One region of the Paenibacillus donghaensis genome, then DNA from elsewhere that is predicted to be linked to it. Evidence: predicted binding sites of a transcription regulator. Region 1 holds the regulator's gene; each other region holds the start of a gene.

Region 1 (3,131 bases):
GTAAGTTCCCCCTAGTCATTCTATAATATCTGTGAAAAGGAACAAGGATTAATGCAACAGATCCTTGCCGCCTTGTCCATCCTCATCCTTATCCACAATCTCTATCGTCTCCAGCTGGTTGCGGAAGTTATTGCGGATATTGCCAAGATAAATCTCGCGGAGCTTGGCGCGTTCGGCCACTTCCTCTTCGTTTAGGCCGCCGTTCTTATGCTTGCGTGCCAATTCGTTGATTCGCGCGACCAGTTCATCTATATTCAATGTGGTTCCCCTCCTAAATAATTTCATTCTAACTGTGCCATGAGAAAAAGAGCTTGTCAAGGTCTACTCCCTTGCAAGCTCTCGATGGATGGATATACGGTTATACTGAGGTCAGTAAACAGGTAAAGCTATAACTTCTCCAGCTTGGATCTCACTGCCTTGAATACCATTATGCATTCTTATTCCTTCTATATATACAGCCGTCTTCATACCGGCCGGTTTATTCTCCAGTGCAATGTTCCAAAGCGTATCACCCCGTTCAACGACGATCATTTTCTCTTGTCTCAATGAGGCTACCGATCCAGCAAATACATTGCCAACTACGGTGAAACCCGAAATGATAAGTACAAATACCAGTGCAAATTTAAACAGCTTGTCCTGTGTGAACAGTCCTGAGAAGGCTTGATTCCAGATTGCCGCGAAATTAGCAGTCTTACTGCTGCCACCAGCAGTGTGTGCAGTTGTTTTAGCGTTAGTTTCATTACTTTTATCATAGATGCTGACATAGGTACTGTATTTCAACATAATAATCATCCTCCAAACACTTGTTCTTACTTTCGAAAATAATATAACACGAACATGTGTTTTGTTCAATAGTTTTTTTCGAACAATTGTTCCCTTTATTTAAATAGATTATGAGAACAGGTTAGAACTTATGTTTGTACGAACGGAAGTTCTATGTTATACTTTTCCCAAACATTACTATATGGGGTTGATTCCGATGTCAAAGATTTCGAGTCGTCAGCTGGCGATCCTGGAATTCATACGTAACGAAGTCCGCAGCAAGGGTTATCCGCCTTCCGTCAGAGAAATCGGCGAAGCGGTTGGCCTTGCCTCCAGTTCCACCGTACACGGTCACCTGGACCGACTGGAGAAGAAAGGTCTGATCCGCCGGGACCCAACCAAACCCCGCGCTATTGAGCTGCTGGGCCAGGATGATTCCGAGAATGCACATCAATTCGCACATACGGTAACGCGCGTTCCTGTTGTAGGCAAGGTCACTGCCGGAGTACCTATCACAGCTACAGAGAATATTGAGGACTACTTCCCGCTTCCTACTCATTATGTTGGTGACAATAAAGTGTTTATGTTGTCCGTTCTGGGCGACAGCATGGTGGACGCCGGCATTATGAACGGCGATTATGTAATCGTCCGCCAGCAGCAGACCGCTGACAATGGCGATATCGTCGTTGCCATGACTGAAGAAGATGAAGCAACTGTTAAGACCTTTTATAAGGAACGCGATCATATCCGCCTGCAGCCGGAGAATCCGGCCTACGAGCCTTTGCGACTGAACCGGGTTACCATTCTTGGCCGCGTCATTGGATTGTTCCGCGACATTCATTAATCTCCGCACTATGATCACGGTACCAAGTTATTCCCTCTTCCTTTATATTCCAGGCTGCTCCGCATCTTCGCGGGGCAGTTTTTTTATTATCCTTTATGAATCACCATTCAGAACAAATGTTCGCATTGCTTGTTTTTGGCATAATGATTAACGTCCGCCCTGCCGCCTACATATTCTGTATTAAAAAGGAGCATCCTTCCTTATGCCCAACTACCGCATTATCGTGGATCTTTCACAACGCATGTTATACCTGCTGGATGACGATATCGTCGTCAGAGGGTTCCCCATCGGCATCGGCAAGATGTTAACCCAATCCCCTGTCGGGGATTACACCATTATCAACAAGCAGCGTAACCCTGGGGGACCTTTTGGCGCCTTCTGGATGGGCCTGTCCAAACCTCACTATGGGATTCATGGCACCAATGACCCTTCTTCTATCGGCAAAGAGGTGTCGCACGGCTGTATTCGGATGTTTAACGCCGATGTGCTTGCCCTGCAGGCTCTAGTGCCGATTGGCACCAGGGTTACCATTCGACAGTAGATAATCAACCATCCATAAGGTCAGCGCAACAGTAAACACCTCCGCAGATCGTAGCTCACGATTCACGGAGGTGTTATTTCTCAATATGCAATAAAACTCATCGTTTCTGGTAGACAAACATATGTTAGGGTAAGAAGCAGGAGGTGGACACTCATGTTAATGGTGCTTGTATGGGTATTTGCGGGGGCCGGTATTCTCATGCTGCTGGCTGCAGCGGGCTTAAAGCTGGTATATATGTATCCTGTTACTGATGTCAATAAGCTGATTGTGGCCGCAGAATCGCTATTGCCTTGCGTGATCCCGGCGTAACACCCTAAAAACAGTGATTGCCTCACAAGACGCTTTAGAATAACTTCCCAGGAATGAACCCACACCATAATGGGGAACAACGGACCGGATTTATTTATTATTTTTCTATATGTTCTCTCGTTAACAGGGTACATCCCTTCCTTAATCTTGTTTGCCATACCACTCCGGATCAAAATCCAGCTCCAGTGCTTTGCCCAGTTCTACTTCAATTTAATAGTCAATTTGTCCGTTACGGTATCGAAAACAAGCTCCTTCTCGCTGGTCCACCTGCCCTTCTGCAGTCCCAGTACCTCTTCAGGAGTCAGCGGGTTGTCATGAATCGGTAGCGTATAGGTATACTGCTGGCCGACAAGCTTGCTCATCCACAGTCCGCTGCAGTCCTTCTGATAAAATTCAAAGACATACGAGGTGTCAATCATCACGAACCTGTGGTACTTCACAACTATACTTTCCGACCGTTCCGGGGAAGGCAAAAAAACATACTGATTGCCTATAAAGCTAAACACTAGATACGAGCCTGCGAGAACAATCAGGAGTACTGGAATGGAATAGAACACCGCAGCCCGTTTCCGCAGCAGCAACATTATCCCAATAACAACAAACAGATTGAAGGCTACAATATAGAACATTGGCGGTGCCACATACGGAACAGGATAAATTTCCTGCATACGCAGC
Region 2 (3,131 bases), 4.3 Mb from region 1:
GAATGTTGATGGTGAAGCTAGTACTGCTGGATACATTGCTGCCCAGTACATCAAAGACATTAACACCTGGTTCGGTACCCGTTAAGGTAAGACCGCCATGTTTGAATTCAGTGCTGCCCGTTGCGGGATGAGCTGCAAGCTCATCTGACTTCGCACGCAAGGATTGGAAGGCAGCGGAGAAATCAATCGGGTAGCCCGTCGTCCTCGTTCCACCCTTCATAAGCGTTACATCACCGCTAAACTTCCCCCCATGCACAATGTTTCCATACACAGATCCGCCATTAAAAGCGAGATCCCCGCCTACAACAAGTGTGTGTGCCGATGGAATCTCGCCATCTGACAACCTGTCGCCCACGCTATAATTAGAAACATGCACATTGCCACCCGCAGCCATCCTCCCCTCTGTGTCTGAAAGGGTGGTGATATCCCCCAGCACAAACACATTGTATTTGCCGGCGATTCCCAGCAACGAAGAACCGCTTGCTCTGACAACACCATTACCCAGAGTGAAAAAACCACTGGTCGCCAGAACTATAGCCAGCGTTAACGAGAGCGCCGCTTTCAATTTTTTTCTCAGCATGAACACCTCCTAATAAAATATAATATTCGGAACAATGAATAGAACCGCCCGTCTCTTAAACTGCAAAATAAAAAGACTGCCACGAAGTAGATTTCTCTCTTCATGGCAGTCGGACGATCATTGCGCTAATACGGCGCTTTAGACTCCTGGCTTTGCGTCCCGTCCTTTCGAACGGTTTGCGATTATACATGATTATGTTATGGAGTCGCTTCAATTATGTATGAAATCATCGGGTCTATGACATTTGTTACTTTTGAACTAAACATAGTGTATCTGCTCTCCCCATGTATTGTCAATCTATTCCTTTTAAAACTTTTTCGCAGGTGTAATCCTTGCTCCCTCGGAAAATAAAGCGCTTCCAAAACTATCGCTGAATCCTTATTATATCCCTATTACCCTGGAATTTCGTCAGCGTCCTACAGCATGAGCAGGAGTCAACAGGTCCAAAGTCTCATCCAATTAAGTGCCGCCCACTTCCCAAGCGAACTGCTTATTAGAGCAGCTGGAACCAGCCAATCAACGACATCCACAGCGGAACGCTCAAGCACAGACCAAACATTAATCCACGGCGAAGGTTGCCTTCATGATTCATCCTCATTTTCTTTTTGCTCCTTTGGCCCATCAGCCCGATATATATTACTTTTTATTATTTCAATTTTAATATAAATGTATTCAACACTATTTGTTGTGAACAATGTCACATTATTTGAACTGTTTAGAAATACCATTGATTATTTTTCAGCAAAGAGGTTATGATACGAATATACGTTCGTATATTAGGTGGTGAAGGTTATGCACAGAGCAGACAGCAGGGACCATATGCTCGTGAAGTCCTATATTCTGCTTCCGCTGATCTTAAGTGCTTTTGAGCGGGATAGCGCCATCATGTCGGCACATCTGCGTACACCCGCCCCCTACCTGGAAGCCCTGAAGATCGCATCGTCCACAGCTACGGTAGACCTAAGAGACGTCCGGCAAGAAATGAGAACACGCGGAATCAAAGTATATGAGCAACATCGGCTTAAGATCGGCATTGAAGCAAAGTTTATCTGCAGGGGGTACCATGACCGCATGCTGCTGCTGAACGATATTATCGCCGCCCAGGCCGCAATCCATATGCGCCGCTATCTGGGTCTGGATATTTCTTCTTACAAGAGCTATGAGGAGCAATATCAGCTAAAGTCAAAAAAATAGGCCCCACCTTCTCCGGCAGGACCTGTCAACTATATACAAAACACTGGGGGTGTTTGGTAGTTCTTAGTATATCCCCCTAACCTGAAAACAAGCTGATTATCACATGAAAATAACATTAATTTTTTGAGTCCTAATTACCTAATCCACAGCTACAAAAGGACGTCCATCAGCAAACTGCACCACTGCCACACAGGTTTCACGCATCAGGCTGTGCTCGGGATCGGCAAGCCGGTGGTAGACCAGGTACCAGTCCTCTCCATGAGTGGTTAGTGAGGCATGTCCTGTACCCACCGCCTGCTCTGAAGCGAGCGTCAGCCGATTATTCTCGGGAACCTCGTAAGGACCGTAGATATGGCTGCTGAACGCATAAGCAATCTGGTAACGCGGATCACGGGTATCGTAATTGCTCCAGGTCAGCCAGTATAATCCGTCTTTTCTCTGCAGATGCGGCCCTTCATTGTAGATGGAAATGTCGAATTGTGCCGGATCGGCGCCCTTCGCCCGGTAGATCTGGTCCGAGAGCGGCAACGGCTCGCCTGCAAAAGAAATCATATCCTCCGCCAGCGGCGCAATCCAGCATTTCCCCTGGCCCCAGAGCAGATAAGGCTGTCCGTCCTCGTCCACGAACAGATCGGCATCAATGGATTGGCAAGCGTATTGGTCCTTGGTAATCAGCGGACGCCCCAGCAGATCCTTGAAGGGACCGGTAGGCGTATCGGATACGGCCACTCCTATCTGTGCTTCCGCCGTGAAATACATATAATATTTGCCCTTGTATTTGTTCACCCCCGGCGCCCAGGCCTGCGAGGAGGCCCAACTGACCTCCTGCAGATCAAGCGTTACCTGTGGCCCCTCCCAGTGGATCAGATCGCGGCTGTGGAACACATGAAACTTCTCATACTGCCAACCGTCGCTGTCCTTGGTCGGGTACAGATAATAATCGTCACCGTCACGCAGAATGAATGGGTCCGCCCAATAACCGGGTAAGACGGGATTATGGATATCCAAGTTGAGGTCCTCCTTATTCTTTCACCGAGCCCAGCGTAATGCCGGATACGAAATATTTCTGCAGGAACGGATAGATCACCAGGATCGGCAGCATGGTTACGACAATTTTGGCGGCATTGAAGGTGCGTTGCGAGAAGTTGATCAGATCCTCCGCCCTAGTTGTCGATGAAACGACCGGCTGCACCACCAGCTGCTGGATATACGTCTGCAGGGGAATGTTGCTCTGCTTGTTCATCAGAATCATTCCGTCAAAAAAGGCATTCCAATGGTTCACCACACTGAACAGCGTAACTGTGGCAATCGCCGGCAGCGCCAGCGGCACGGAGATGCGCAGCAGCATCCGCCAAGG
Region 3 (3,131 bases), 1.8 Mb from region 1:
CGACATTATCCTGTTAGATGGGGTGATAGTACGATGAGAAAAAGTTTGTTTACAGGGTTGATTGTGCTGGTTATGGTTCTTAGTGCCTGCAGCAGCAATGAGCCCGAAGCCGCGATTCCTGCTTCAGATGACGAAGTTCAGGAAAGCGTAATGAATTTCTACAACGAGATATCCAGAATTGAACAATCAGGGAAGTCCTCTCTGGAGGATTTCAATGCCGCATTAAGCTCCTATTCAGCAGGTGAGGTATCCGCCAAACAGCTCAAGAAGGCGATTAAGCAATTTCAGAAGAATGCAGCCAATCTGACAGAGGAAACAGCGGATGTGGAGATCGTGAGCGGTCTGCCTGAGAATATCCGCAAGCTGCTGGTGGAGTCGATAATCGCTTTTCAGAGCGCCTACAGCTTGAAGGAGGAAGCCTCCAAAAGCGCAGATTCTCCGAATGTCAGTCCTGAGCAGTTCAACAAGATCATTGAGAATGCCGACGTGGCAATGCTGTTCGGAATCTCCAAGCTGAATGAGGCAAGGGTAGCCTCGGGATTAATTGAGCCGGATAGCACAACTACAACAGAGGGCGGCAGCGCGAACTAACGTTTATAAAAGAATACGGATAGGCCAGAACGCTGCACCTGATTCGGACAGCGTTTTTTTGCTGTGCCTATGTTGCTACAGGGGTATAAATACAGCAATGCAGCTCCTTGTTCTCATTGAGAGAGGCAAGGGAATTAATATCAAAAGCAGCTACCTGCTGCGTCTCCCGGAGCTTGAAGTGAACGCGGCTTATTTTCTTGAGCGCAATCTGATGCAGCTCCCACAGCGCGGCAAATTCTGCACTGTCCTCGGCCAGCTGCTGGACCAGGTGCTCAAACCAGGGATCACCGGGATGCTTGTCGTAATAGGTGCGGAACACGGCAACCGAATGTGCGGCGAATTCCTCCCAATTGATCAGCCGCTGGCGCAGGTCTTCATTCAGGAACAAAATACGCAGCATCACACGGTTTGGACCGGTCATGGCGGTGAAATTGGTCACAATCTCATCTGCTGCCGAATTCCAGGCCAGTACCTCCGACCGCTCATTGGTAATGAAGGAAGGGTAATGAAGCTGCTGGATAATAAGCTGCCATTGAGGCGCAAGTCCAGTAGTTGCTGAGGAAGAAGCTGCGCGTACGTTCGGGTTCCACAATTGAAGCAGATGGCTCTGCTCATCGTCCGATAGCTGCAGGGCATGACCTATGCTTTCTATAACTTCCCTTGAAGCGCTCACCTCCCGGCCTTGCTCCAGCCGGTGTAATAGGTTGCGCTCACCCCCGCCAGAATGGCGACCTCCTCCCGCCGCAATCCCGGTGTTCTCCGCTGGCCGTAGGAAGAATGAAAGCCGGCCTGCCCGGGCTGGAGCCGGTCTCTGCGCGAACGCAGGAAGCTGCCGAGTGTTTTTAAGCGGTTGTTCTCACTAATCATGTTTCTCCCCCCATCCTTAATGCTGCCGTTCCAAGCTTGTTACGCTCTATTTTAGTATACTCCTGCAGGGTTAGGCAAAATTGCAGCATATAGAACGTGAACTTAAGAATGTTATATTCGGAGTGGTCAGAAAGCCAGAGGCACCAGACTTTCTGACCACTTTACCGCATCATTCTTAAGTTCATCTTATAAAACGATGTTATTTTTTGCTATTGATTAAACCCAGCAGCTGCGGATATAATACAAACATATGTTCGTTATGAGCGGCATAACCTAAGGGTAGAAGGAGAGGATGGCATGAGCAAGAAGCTGGAGCTGAACGGACTTTGGGAAAGCAGCCGGATGATGCTTCCTGAGCACAAGGCCCGCATCTTGAGCGATGAGCGGGAGACGTTGCGCAAGGAGAAGCCGGTTCTGGATGAGCAGAAGCAGGAGGAGATTGAATGTACGCTGGCCTTATCTCTGCGTAGTCATGTGCGGGTAACGGTGGTCTTGTTTGACCCTTTTAAGGACGTGGAGGTAAGCGGATTTGTTACTTCCATTCATACCCATTCCCGGGAGTTCAAGCTGCAGTGGGCAGAGGAATGGAAGTGGATTGATGTGGATAACATCGTAGAGGCTTACATAGTTTAGAACAAGCGGTCAGTGAGGACAGTTATTTCACTTCGGGCTGTTCGCTTTTCTCATAAGCGATTAGGGTAACACTGGTGTTGCCGGTCAGCTCTGCGATCGCCGTTTCGGCGTTGCGGATGATTTCAAGCGCGTCTTCCTGTTCGCCAAATGCCGCCACCTTGTAGCTGTCGCTGTGTATATCCATCGTTGATCCCACCTTTCTGATTTATTTTTCCCTTTGCTGCCTAGGGGTATGCATACAAGCCGATCGGCGGGCGCTGCATTGAATATACCAGGGGGTGATTACATGCTGACTATGGAACAGGTGTGGAGACAGTCGGCGGACAGAATGGGTTCGCTGCACCCTGCGGTGCAAGCCGGAACGAAAGCACTTGTGCAGCGATGTTATGCGAGAGGAGTATCAGTCCTTATCACTCAGGGTATGCGCAGCATTGCAGAGCAGAATGCCTTATATGCCCAAGGCCGGACGAAACCTGGACCGATTGTTACCAATGCCCGGGGAGGCACCAGTTATCATAACTATGGTCTAGCTGTAGATTTCGCGTTGCTGCTGCCTGACGGAAGCACGGTCTCGTGGGATATGAAACGGGATGGTGACAAGGACCGGCTGGCGGACTGGCTGGAGATTGTGGAGGAAGCCAAGCGGCTTGGCTTCGAGTGGGGAGGCGACTGGACCTCTTTTAAGGATTATTCCCATTTACAGATGGCCTTCGGGCTTAGCATACAGCAGCTTCGGGCAGGTACACGGCCTTCAGCACAGCAAGTCCAGACAACACTGCGCCGGATCAACGGAGGTGAGGACGTGAACAAGGATGTAAAAGTAACCATTACACTGAACGGCGTCACCCTAACCCAAGGCATTCTGGATGCGGGAATAACCTATGTGCCTGTGCGTGCTGTGGCGGAAGCGCTGGGCGCTAAGGTTTCTTACGATCCGGCAAGCCTAACGGTTGATATTGTAAAGCCCAATGTTTGATGTATAGACGGCAGCCTTCAAGGGGAAATTATCAGCGATAACCATTAAAGGGAGGTCAACAACT
Region 4 (3,131 bases), 720 kb from region 1:
CAAGCAATATCGAAGTTAGAAGAGATTTTGATAATACAAATGAAATTAAAGAGTGTAAAGATTTTATAACAGAAGACTAAAAGTAATCGGATGAAATTGGGCTTTTAATAATCCATAAGAAAGAAAAGAGGCGAGTAATTCCTATTCTTTCATATGGATTTGGTTTAATTACCCAAAGATCCGCCCAACATTTCTTCTAATTCTGCCTGAATTTCTTCTTGTGTCATTTCATCAACAGGTTTATACTCGCCATCAAAATTATAATCTTCCGGTTCATCACTAATCCCATTCTCAGGAACAAATTGTCCATCGCTATCATAATCTTCTGGATTTGTTGAAGGGGCCTTTGAATCACTTTGAAGTTCTTCTTTTGTATACACAGAACTTGTTGAGCCAACAGTAATATTTTTAGTGACTGATACAGTATTTCCCCATACAGCATCTGACTTAACAGTGGCCCCTTTGAGGTTTGAACCGTTATCACCAATTAATTCTTTAACATTGGGTGGTTGAACATTTGCTGTTGGAGAGGTTGCTTCCAAAGTGTATTCTCCAGACTCTAGACCATTACCATTGTTAGAAAATGAACCGCTTATAAATGATCCATCTTTAACACTAACGTTATCTTGCGCAGAATAAAAACTCGAATCACTCTTTAGACTGAGCATTAATTCCATTCCATCTGGAAGATTGGTCGCACCATTAAACGTTACAGTGTTGTCTGCTCCAACATCTTCACTAATACTTAATTCAACATCAATTGAAGAGTTTTTTGAAGCGCGCACAGAATTTTCGTTTGAGAAAGATTCACTACTACTATCGTTGTCCATTATCACTTCATTTGTTGCTTGTTTTGTGTTGGAGCATCCTATCAATAAAGCAAACATTAAAAAAGATGTCGCAATTAGTTTATTTTTTCCCATTACCAAATTCCCCCATATATTTAATGTAGTTATTTTATCACTTATTAAAAAAATAGTATATAAAATGAATAATAATTGAAATATGCCCAACTCTAGAAACTGATTCTCAAACGACATAAAAGTATCGCTTTACGATCAATATAAAGGAGAATGTAGATGAAAAAGATCAGCAAAAGCAAGAGACAAAGTAAAGATAATAAGTATGAGTTTCCAGTGAAGACTGATTTTGTTTTTCGCATACATATGAAGACAACGGAACGCGAGACAAAAATTATCACATGTTTTGAATTGCCCAGCGGAGAGCAGCACGTTAGAAACTATGGCAACATTCCCGCCCACATCCTCTTGGTGCCATATTTAGGGCAAGAGTTTGAAATGTATCTAGACGGAGAGCTAGAGGGGATAATGCTGCTCACAAAGGCAACTAGAAGCATGTTTGAATACGAAAAAAGTGGATAACATTTCTAATGAACTAAGAGTCGATTTCTGATAAATAAGGATCGATTCTTTTCGCCTTTACCTGTGGGGTTGAATGTTATATAATGTGAGAACGAATGTTCTTATGAGGTGAAGTTAATGCAACAACATCCGACCGGAGATGAGCTTGAATTTATTAAACAGTATTTAGAGATACCATTCTTGCTGGATATATTGGAGGACAATATAACCAAGATGAAAGGTGCAGAGTTTAGATTGGGTGACATCTTTTTGTTTCACTTGGTTAAATTGCAGGATAAATTAACGTTGGAACTAGCAGAAATTAGAAAACAAATGAGAAATAAGGGAATGAAGGTAATTGATACGAAAAGAACGAAAGTAGAGATCAGAACTAAATATTTGTGCAGAGGATATACAGGAAGCATGGTGCTACTGCTGGATAGGGTGAAAGCAGATTTGAGTATGAAGCTATGCGAGTTGTTGAGTATAGATATTAATGAGATGAGAAGTCTATGAGGCAAAGATAATGATTGCTTTTATAAAGTAAATATAGTAATATAATAAGTGAAGAGAAGATGATTCGGCAGCAGGAAAATACATAGTAATTGTGGAATAGTTATGATAAAAAGAATAGATTCTATTGAAGAAATTGGAGGGGCAAAACAACCAATGAAACTAATTGAAAACTGGGAACAAATTAATAAAAATATCTATTCATTAGAGGTGTATAAAAGATTAGACACTCACAGAAAAGAATACAATGATTATATTGTACAGGGGATTTGTTTTGTAGTAACTCTCGATAATAATGGTGATCATATTTTTTCTCCAAGTCGATTTATTGGATATGAGAAAAATTCTTTTGTCAGACATAAAGACAATGAGAATAAACATGGACGCGAAACAAACGATATAATCAATAAGACATTAGGAAAAGAACCAGTGGAAAACGAACGACTATTACAGATATACAAAGAATTTTGCGAGCGAAATGAAATTGAATACAGAGAAAAAGGTGCATTTGGATCTACTCGTAAGTTTTGGGTTTATAACTGAATGAATTAAATAAAATAAAACAACAATTTTCATAGGGAAAGAAGTTGAATATATGACAGTTGTGATTGGTTACATTGGTAGGGACTTTTCTATTCTAGTTACCGACACCAGAATGTTTGTGAATGGACGGAAAGAAAATGGAGTAATGGATGATTATCAAAAATTAAGGAATCTACCGTACCCCTTGGGATGGTTAACTGGAGCAGGATTTACACGTATTCTGAATAACTTCGAAGTTATTATTAACAATAATCCTGCAATAATCGGAATCAGTAATTTTGAAGACATTGCCAAGGATCTATACTCTGAAACTTCAGTTCAAAATCCGGAATTCTTAGAGTTTATTAATTCAAGTAATATATATACGTCCTTTTTTTATAGAGATCTAGGCTCTGGAAAACTCAAACCTACTGTTTTGTACATAACAAAAGACAGAACTATTAACGTTAAAGAATTTATGTATTTCATAGATTATCCCTATGATTTCAGAGACGAAATGATCACAGAGTTAGTAGAAAAATACAAACTTAACGATATTCATACAGACACCGTAGAAACAGCATTGAATAATATATTTCATATTTTTGATGAGATATCAGGGAATTCAGATGGTGTGAGTAAAATTTGTGATGTGGGGATACACATTGATACATCTACAGAATTAGTAAAAAAACAAATTAGAAGCAATATAAATGAGCTGTTGAAATAATACTT

Evidence for each region. Region 1 encodes LexA, which represses DNA repair genes until DNA is damaged. Its sites were predicted from a motif close to CGAACATATGTTCG; they were not measured.
Region 2: B9T62_RS34610 (YhjD family protein) is a predicted target of LexA. The motif match lies at 1,339-1,352, and genes of this name have one in related genera.
Region 3: B9T62_RS23400 (YolD-like family protein) is a predicted target of LexA. The motif match lies at 1,702-1,715, and genes of this name have one in related genera.
Region 4: B9T62_RS18605 (YhjD family protein) is a predicted target of LexA. The motif match lies at 1,471-1,484, and genes of this name have one in related genera.

Annotation. Positions count from the first base shown of each region.
Region 1 covers NZ_CP021780.1:3,351,502-3,354,632, forward strand. Annotated here, with positions in the region: gene B9T62_RS14530 (DUF896 domain-containing protein) at 49-258, opposite strand; gene B9T62_RS14535 (LysM peptidoglycan-binding domain-containing protein) at 370-783, opposite strand; gene lexA (transcriptional repressor LexA) at 980-1,606, shown strand; gene B9T62_RS14545 (L,D-transpeptidase) at 1,809-2,147, shown strand; gene B9T62_RS39085 (hypothetical protein) at 2,301-2,456, shown strand; gene B9T62_RS14550 (hypothetical protein) at 2,657-3,131, opposite strand, start outside.
Region 2 covers NZ_CP021780.1:7,626,129-7,629,259, reverse strand. Annotated here, with positions in the region: gene B9T62_RS40335 (choice-of-anchor A family protein) at 1-580, opposite strand, end outside; cyclic di-GMP riboswitch class I at 682-771, opposite strand; gene B9T62_RS34610 (YhjD family protein) at 1,373-1,774, shown strand; gene B9T62_RS34605 (family 43 glycosylhydrolase) at 1,913-2,782, opposite strand; gene B9T62_RS34600 (carbohydrate ABC transporter permease) at 2,796-3,131, opposite strand, start outside.
Region 3 covers NZ_CP021780.1:5,109,526-5,112,656, reverse strand. Annotated here, with positions in the region: gene B9T62_RS23410 (hypothetical protein) at 34-591, shown strand; gene B9T62_RS23405 (MmyB family transcriptional regulator) at 659-1,264, opposite strand; gene B9T62_RS40865 (helix-turn-helix domain-containing protein) at 1,261-1,458, opposite strand; gene B9T62_RS23400 (YolD-like family protein) at 1,756-2,091, shown strand; gene B9T62_RS40045 (hypothetical protein) at 2,114-2,275, opposite strand; gene B9T62_RS41325 (M15 family metallopeptidase) at 2,378-3,067, shown strand; gene B9T62_RS40850 (WGxxGxxG family protein) at 3,131-3,131, shown strand, end outside.
Region 4 covers NZ_CP021780.1:4,076,344-4,079,474, reverse strand. Annotated here, with positions in the region: gene B9T62_RS18620 (hypothetical protein) at 1-80, shown strand, start outside; gene B9T62_RS18615 (hypothetical protein) at 165-923, opposite strand; gene B9T62_RS18610 (hypothetical protein) at 1,080-1,382, shown strand; gene B9T62_RS18605 (YhjD family protein) at 1,500-1,877, shown strand; gene B9T62_RS18600 (hypothetical protein) at 1,980-2,417, shown strand; gene B9T62_RS18595 (hypothetical protein) at 2,470-3,126, shown strand.